One region of the Secundilactobacillus muriivasis genome, then DNA from elsewhere that is predicted to be linked to it. Evidence: riboswitches for the same ligand, from Rfam matches in the RefSeq annotation. Region 1 holds a riboswitch; the other holds the start of a gene.

What was found. Region 1 has a riboswitch for FMN ahead of ribD (bifunctional diaminohydroxyphosphoribosylaminopyrimidine deaminase/5-amino-6-(5-phosphoribosylamino)uracil reductase RibD). Riboswitches for the same ligand answer to the same signal wherever they lie in the genome.
Region 2: another riboswitch for FMN. It lies ahead of ACYVR3_RS06445 (ECF transporter S component); the one in region 1 lies ahead of ribD (bifunctional diaminohydroxyphosphoribosylaminopyrimidine deaminase/5-amino-6-(5-phosphoribosylamino)uracil reductase RibD).

Annotation. Positions count from the first base shown of each region.
Region 1 is NZ_BAABMI010000007.1:13,522-16,932, reverse strand. It holds gene ACYVR3_RS01520 (glutathione S-transferase C-terminal domain-containing protein) at 1-586, opposite strand, end outside; gene ACYVR3_RS01515 (helix-turn-helix transcriptional regulator) at 725-1,258, opposite strand; FMN riboswitch at 1,504-1,658, shown strand; gene ribD (bifunctional diaminohydroxyphosphoribosylaminopyrimidine deaminase/5-amino-6-(5-phosphoribosylamino)uracil reductase RibD) at 1,796-2,839, shown strand; gene ACYVR3_RS01505 (riboflavin synthase) at 2,842-3,411, shown strand, end outside.
Region 2 is NZ_BAABMI010000025.1:15,863-19,273, reverse strand. It holds gene ACYVR3_RS06455 (RecQ family ATP-dependent DNA helicase) at 1-237, opposite strand, end outside; gene ACYVR3_RS06450 (helix-turn-helix domain-containing protein) at 227-1,273, opposite strand; gene ACYVR3_RS06445 (ECF transporter S component) at 1,382-1,969, opposite strand; FMN riboswitch at 2,081-2,202, opposite strand; gene ACYVR3_RS06440 (pseudouridine synthase) at 2,660-3,385, opposite strand; gene scpB (SMC-Scp complex subunit ScpB) at 3,390-3,411, opposite strand, start outside.

The DNA of each region.
Region 1 (3,411 bases):
TGGATAACCGTTCATAGTCGGCTTGTGTGGTCACGTCGTTGATTTCGTTAACCGGTTTTGATAGGTTATCAATAATCTGCTGGTTCATGGCGAGAATCTCATCACGTTGGGCTGTAGGTAGAACATCTGGCGCATCAGCGGCAACGTAGTCGTGCCATTCGGTTGCGAGTTCGGGTAACAGCGTACCCGATTCGCCGTTAACGATTTTACCGGTTTGACGGTCAACTAAAGCCGGGACTGAAGCCCGGGCACTAAAGGTTGGATCGGCTTTGCGGTAACTCTCACCGAGACTGGTTGTGTGTAAAACTGGATCGGTGTCACCCGCGTGAGGCCCGTAAAACCAGTCGTCGTTGATGCCATCGTGGCGAAGAGCGTAGACCGGACTTTTTGCGATGACGTGGTCTAAGCCGAGAATATCGATCAACATTGCGACGGGCGTTGCCCAAGGACAGAATCGGCCCCAAACTAAGCTGTAACGGTTGGGTTCAACGGGAAGCTCGCCGGTTGAAAATTTTAAATCAAACGTTGGATTAGCAGGCTGCTTGGGTTGCCAAGCACAAGCGGCGTTATCGGAAGTGGTTGCCATGATGAAGACCTCGATTTCGTGTAAGTTAGGTTTAGTGTACCTAAATTTAACGCGAAAGGGTATTGATTAGCTTGTGGACAATTGAATTTTGATGACAAAAATGGCTCATTGTTGATTCAATGGAACTGAGGAGGCGCGTTATTTGCGAAAATAATCCGTTGCCCAAAGACCATAAACCATACTGCCTGGAATTAAGATCAATAAAAATATCCCTAGTTCGATCAGCATCGTGAGCGGATCCGTAAAGATGGGTTCGTGCCAGGCGAGCTGTTCGATAACGTAAATGACAATCATGACGACAAATGAGTAACTAAAAAATGTACCGCCAAACAGCCAAAAAATAAAGTTTTTCTTTCCCCAGCGTGGATCATTGTGGTAGTGCTTATAAAGCAGTGTTCCAATCGGGCCAAACCGAAACCGCATTTTTTTAAGGGTTTTCAGTTGGCGGGCATCCTTTTGAAGTTGGGTCATATAGCTTGCATCTCCCTTGAGCATGATGTCCAGCGACAGGTCGTACAGGTCGCTGATTTTGATTAGAGTGGGGATGTCAGGGTAGTTTTTGCCGGTCTCCCAGTTTGAGACGGTTTGGCGCGCAACGTGGAGTTGTTCCGCGACTTGTTGCTGAGTGAGACTCAGGTCCTCCCGACGTTGTTTTAGCGTGGTCCCTAACATGACGTGCTCCTTTCAATAACCATAGTGAGATACGAGCGCTACTTTTCCTAGCAAGTGTACCAAGCATTGCAGTATCGGACAAGCAAGGGCCTCGGGCAAGGGAAAAATTCAGAATGTTGAGTCGATTACCCGGGAAATATTTTTAGCGAAACAGTTAATGTAACATTCCAGAAGTTTGTGCCGAACTTTCGACACTTGCTTGCATTACAACCGGTTTCATAGTACGATGATGCCAATAACTGAATAGATTTCTTCGGGGCAGGGTGTAATTCCCGACCGATGGTGACAGTCGCCGTACTTACGGGTACGGTTGACTGAAGTCCGTGACCCACGGTTTTCCGTGGTTGACCCAGTGCGAGTCTGGGACCGACAGTTAAAGTCTGGATGGGAGAAGAAAAAACGCAACTTTTTCAAACCATGGGTGCAGTCTCTTTGCTGTACCGTGACTCGTTTGAAATCTTGTTTAGCTTATCAATTAATAAGCCCCGTTCGCCAAGCAGTTGGCGGTCGGGGCTTTTTTCGTGAGGTGAATGAGATTTGACAGATCAAGACTATTTCAAGTTAGCGGTGGCAGCGGCGCATCAAGGGCTGGACACCTGGACCAATCCGCAAGTTGGTGCGGTGATCGTCAAGGATGGCCAAGTGATTGCAACCGGCTATCACCATCAGTTTGGCCAAGCGCATGCCGAAGTGGATGCGTTGAGTCAACTGGATGACGTGGCTGACGCAAAGGGTTCTACCGTTTACGTGACGCTGGAACCCTGCAGTCACTACGGCAAGACGCCACCCTGTGCCAAGCGATTAGCGGAAGTTGGCGTTGCACGGGTCGTGATTGGCCAGCAGGATCCGAATCCACTGGTGAGTGGTAAAGGCATCCAATTGCTTGAAGACCACGGCGTTGCGGTGACGGTGCTGAATCAGACCGCCGACCTCAACGAGGCATACACCTACTTTTATCAGCATCACCAGCCGTATTTTACCCTCAAATATGCCATGTCATTGGACGGCAAGATCAACGGTGCTGGGACTACCAGAACGCAGCTGACGTCTGAACCAGCGCAACAGGACGTGCAGCAGTTGCGAAGTCGCCAACACGCCATTTTGATTGGCGAGCATACGCTACTAAATGACGACCCTCAATTGACGGTGCGGACACGCCAACAGGCCTTTCCGCCGATTCGAATCGCGTTAGTCCGGGATGTGAATCGGTTGGATCGTCGACTAAGGCTCTTTAACAACGCGGCGCCAACCTGGTTCTTGAGTGAAACCGAAGTAACAACGCCGGTGCCAGAGAACGTGAAGGTCGTTGTTCGACCAGAATGGACGCCAGCGGTAATCAGTCAATATCTGGCTGAACAAGGGCTTCAAGCCGTGTTAGTCGAAGGCGGTAGTCAGGTTCAGGCGGCGTTTTTAGCGGCTGACTTGGTGAACGAATTGGTGGTTTACGTGGCACCGAAAGTATTGGGTGGTGCTGGGTTACCCGCTGCAGTGGGTGAACCCCTGACAGCGGCATTTAACCTCGGTACGCCAACGATTACCCAGTTCGGCCACGACGTTCGCGTGCGTGCAAGGAGGGTGTAGCGATGTTTACAGGAATTATTAAAGGCGTTGGCCGGGTCGTGCAGCTCGACCAGCAAGATGAAACGGCAACCTTGACGTTGCAAGCAGATTTATTTCGTCAGATTCAACCGCAACTTGGCGATAGTATCGCGATCAACGGGACTTGTTTGACGGCTACAGCAGTTGCGGCCGACCAAGTCACGGTTGAAGTGATGCCGGAAACCAGTCGCCGCACCAACCTTGGTGCGTTGACGATTGGCAGTCGGGTCAACTTAGAACCGGCGTTACAAGCGACAGCTCGGTTAGACGGCCATTTTGTGTTGGGACATGTGGATACCACCGCAGTCCTAACTGAGAAAAAGGTCGATCAAAACGCCATCGTACTGACGTTTGAATTGGCTGCTGAGTATGCACCCTACATCGTTGAAAAGGACTCGATCGCAATCGATGGCGTGAGCCTGACGATTACGGCGACCGACCAGACGCATTTTTCAGTCAGTTTAATTCCGTTCACCTTAGCCGAAACAGTGCTGGGCGATCGAGAACTCGGCGACCGAGTGAACATTGAAACGGATATTTTGGGCAAATACATT
Region 2 (3,411 bases), on a different contig from region 1:
CATGGTTGCGACCTGATCTTGCATCAATGAGATCAGCGGTGAAACCACTACCACTAACCGTTCCGCATAGTACCCGTATAATTCGTAAATCAGCGTTTTACCAGCACCGGTTGGTAAGAGCGCTAAGGTATTTTGACCCGCGCAGAGTGCCGTTAGCGCTTCTAATTGCCCCGGCCGAAACGTTTCAAACCCAAAGTGTTGGGCTAATAGCTGCGTTAACCGTTGTTCAACCGTCATTTGCCACCTTGCTCCTTAAAATCTCAAATAATCGAAATTGCCAAAATTCCAACTGAAGGTCACTCACCTGATCAAACTGCCAGTCATCAAGTGCCTGCCCTTCAAATCGCGTGGTCATGGTCGCCATCAATGCATCAGGTAACGCACGTTGATAATCAACTGCGGTCACCGGTAAAAAAATGGCGGCTTCGAGTAGATGTTCGCGAACCGTACTGGGTTTCAGTCGTCGTTTTTGACTGATTTCAGCCAATTGGACCCCTTGATTAAACGCCGATAACGTTTCTAACGCACTCTGACTCACCGGCGATTGTTCAAGCCCGGCAAGTAACGCCACCACCGCTGACGAAGCGTTGATCGTTGGTTGTTGCAACCATTGAACGAACAGACACGTTAAGTCCACCCGAATTCGCATCAACTCAGCCGGTGTCCGGCCAGTGAGCCTGGTCAATTGTGCGAGCGTCGTTCCCGGTTGCTCATGACCACTTAACGATTGACTGAAAATCACGGCTAGCTGGTCATCTTGCGTCCCCAGGAATTGCTCAAGGGTCGTTTGAAACTCAGTGCTCAGATTCGTTGTTCGGTAACGTTGATACCAACGTTTAACAAACTGCTTAACCGCCCATGGCATTTGAAGCGGATAATAGTGTCGCTCTTGATAACTGGCTTCTGACACCACTTGAACCACCAATAGTAGTCGCTGCCAAAAGGTTGCCACGTCCACCGTCAAGCGAATTTTAAACGCCTGCGGTTGATAACGGGTTGTCAATAGCGTTGCTTGGGTGGTTTGTCCGGTTGGCGTTAACCTAGCTTGATTATCGGTCACCGTGATTAATTGCTGATCAACTAGTGAAGCAACCGCTTGATCCATTTTCTGACGGGTCACTTGTCGGTCGTAACCCAGCCAATCTAATCGCTGATACCGCATGCCCCAATAAAGGGTCGATACAGAGCGTTTCCCCACCAACACATTTTCGACGACTCGTAATCGCCGAGCCACAGTTGGTGATAACCATTCGATTAACTGTTCTTCATCCATCTTGTGACCACCTTTACGTCAAACCTCACTTACTCTCCTATTGTGCCAGATACGTAAAAAGCTGTCTAGTTGATCCTAGACAGCTTCATTATTTATCAAACTTTAATTTTAAAGTAAATCAGATTGTTGCCGTAAGAAATGCTGCATCCGATCAGCAATCAACACGAACACGATTCCGACCAGAATTCCTTTGATCAAGTTGAAAGGAACAACTCCCAGTAAAACCATCTGAGACAGCGGCATCGTGATTTTCATACCTAATACCGTCATGTACAACGGAATCAGCACTAACCAGTTGAGTAATGCTAATACCACCGTCAGGGAAATGGTCCCTGCAACCACACTCCAAATTAGACGCGTGACTAGTCGCCGGTTGCTCATCCGTTTTAAAACAGCGTAGATGGGAAGCAAGAAGCTAACTGAAGCGATAAACGACGCCGCTACGCCGATAAAGTTGGCAATGTCCACCCCGGTCAATAACCAGTACAGCAACCCCTTAATTGCTGCAATCAAGATGCCCCCGACCGGTCCAAACATGATCATGCCAAGTAGTATCGGAATATCCGAAAAATCAACTTTCATGTATGACACAAACGGTAGAATGGGGAAAGCTACAAACATAAGCAAGAACGAAATACCAGCAAATAATGACATAATCACCACTTGGCGAATACTAAACGTTTGACTGTGTTCCATTGATAAGTCCTCCCAAACACTGGCCATCTTCAATGAAAGCGTACACAAAAAGCTGAGTCTCTTCACTTCAAGGTGAAAACGACTCAGCTATATACGCTTATCCGGAATTAGCTAAATCTTCTTTATACCAGACTTTAACTGTCGGTTTCGGAGTTGCACCGAATCAACTACTCATGGAGTAGGTCGCGGACTATACCGCCGGTCGGGAATTACACCCTGCCCTGAAGATGAACCATGTTATTTAATTTACGAACTAATTGTAACCGGTTGAAGGGTGGAATGCAAGCTTAATAGTATTAGTTACTATCGCTTAGTGTGCGGAGCGAGATGGGTTGAGAGCAGTGTGCAAGGTAACATCGGTGAAGGCGCCCGGGTCTGGCGGGTTTACCGATGTTACCTTGCATGCAGCTCTCAGTCTCGCGCAGCACGACTCGACGAAGTCAGAAGCCTATCTGGCCATTCGGCGTGGTGGCCAGAAAGCGCGTGGTTGACAAGTTTCTACAACTTCAGGAACCCTGAAAATAGCAGCCAAAGTTGCGCCGAATTTTGTAGTCTGAGAACGCCGGTTTTCATGCGGCTTTGGCGAGCAAAGCGACGACAAACAGCCGACACCCGAATCGCACCCAATACTTACGCTGGGCACAAGTACAAACAAAAACCACCGGTTAAACAACCGGTGGCTCTAATAAATTAATCTAATTTAACCCGTTTCTTCAACTGCTTAACTTCTTCCGGCGTCAAGTGGCGGTATTCACCTGGTTGAACGCCCTTCAAGGTTAAGAAGGCGTAGGATTCACGCTTCAGCTTCATCACGGGGTGGCCAACTGCTTGTAACATCTTCTTAACTTGGTGGTTCTTACCTTCGTGGATCGTTAAGGAAACGATGGCCGTCTTTTTGTTGTGGTCGCTAGATACTAACTTAGACTTAGCAGGCGCAGTTACCCGGCCCTCAACCTTAACACCCTTACGCAACGTTTTTAATTCGTCGTTGGTTGGGATGCCCTGAACCTTCGCAATATATGTTTTTTCAACTTCATACTTAGGATGGGTCAGTTGGTTGGCCAGTTCGCCGTCGTTGGTTAACAACAAGAGTCCCGTGGTATCGTAATCCAACCGACCAACCGGGTAAACACGTTCCTTAACGTCTTCGTCTAGTAAGTCGATCACCGTGCGCCGCTTCTTATCATCGTGAACCGTCGACACTGCTTGCCGCGGCTTGTTCATCAGCAAGTACACGGGCATTTCCAATTGGATCGGCATCTCATCGACCGTAATGTGGTCGTGATGCGTGACCTTCGTGCCTAACGTGGTTACCGTTTCACCGTTAACCTTTACGTGTCCTTCGCTGATCAGGGTTTCTGAACCCCGCCGTGAGGCTACCCCAGCGTGTGCCAGCACTTTTTGTAATCGTTCCATATTGTTAATCGTCCTCCGTTTGTTTA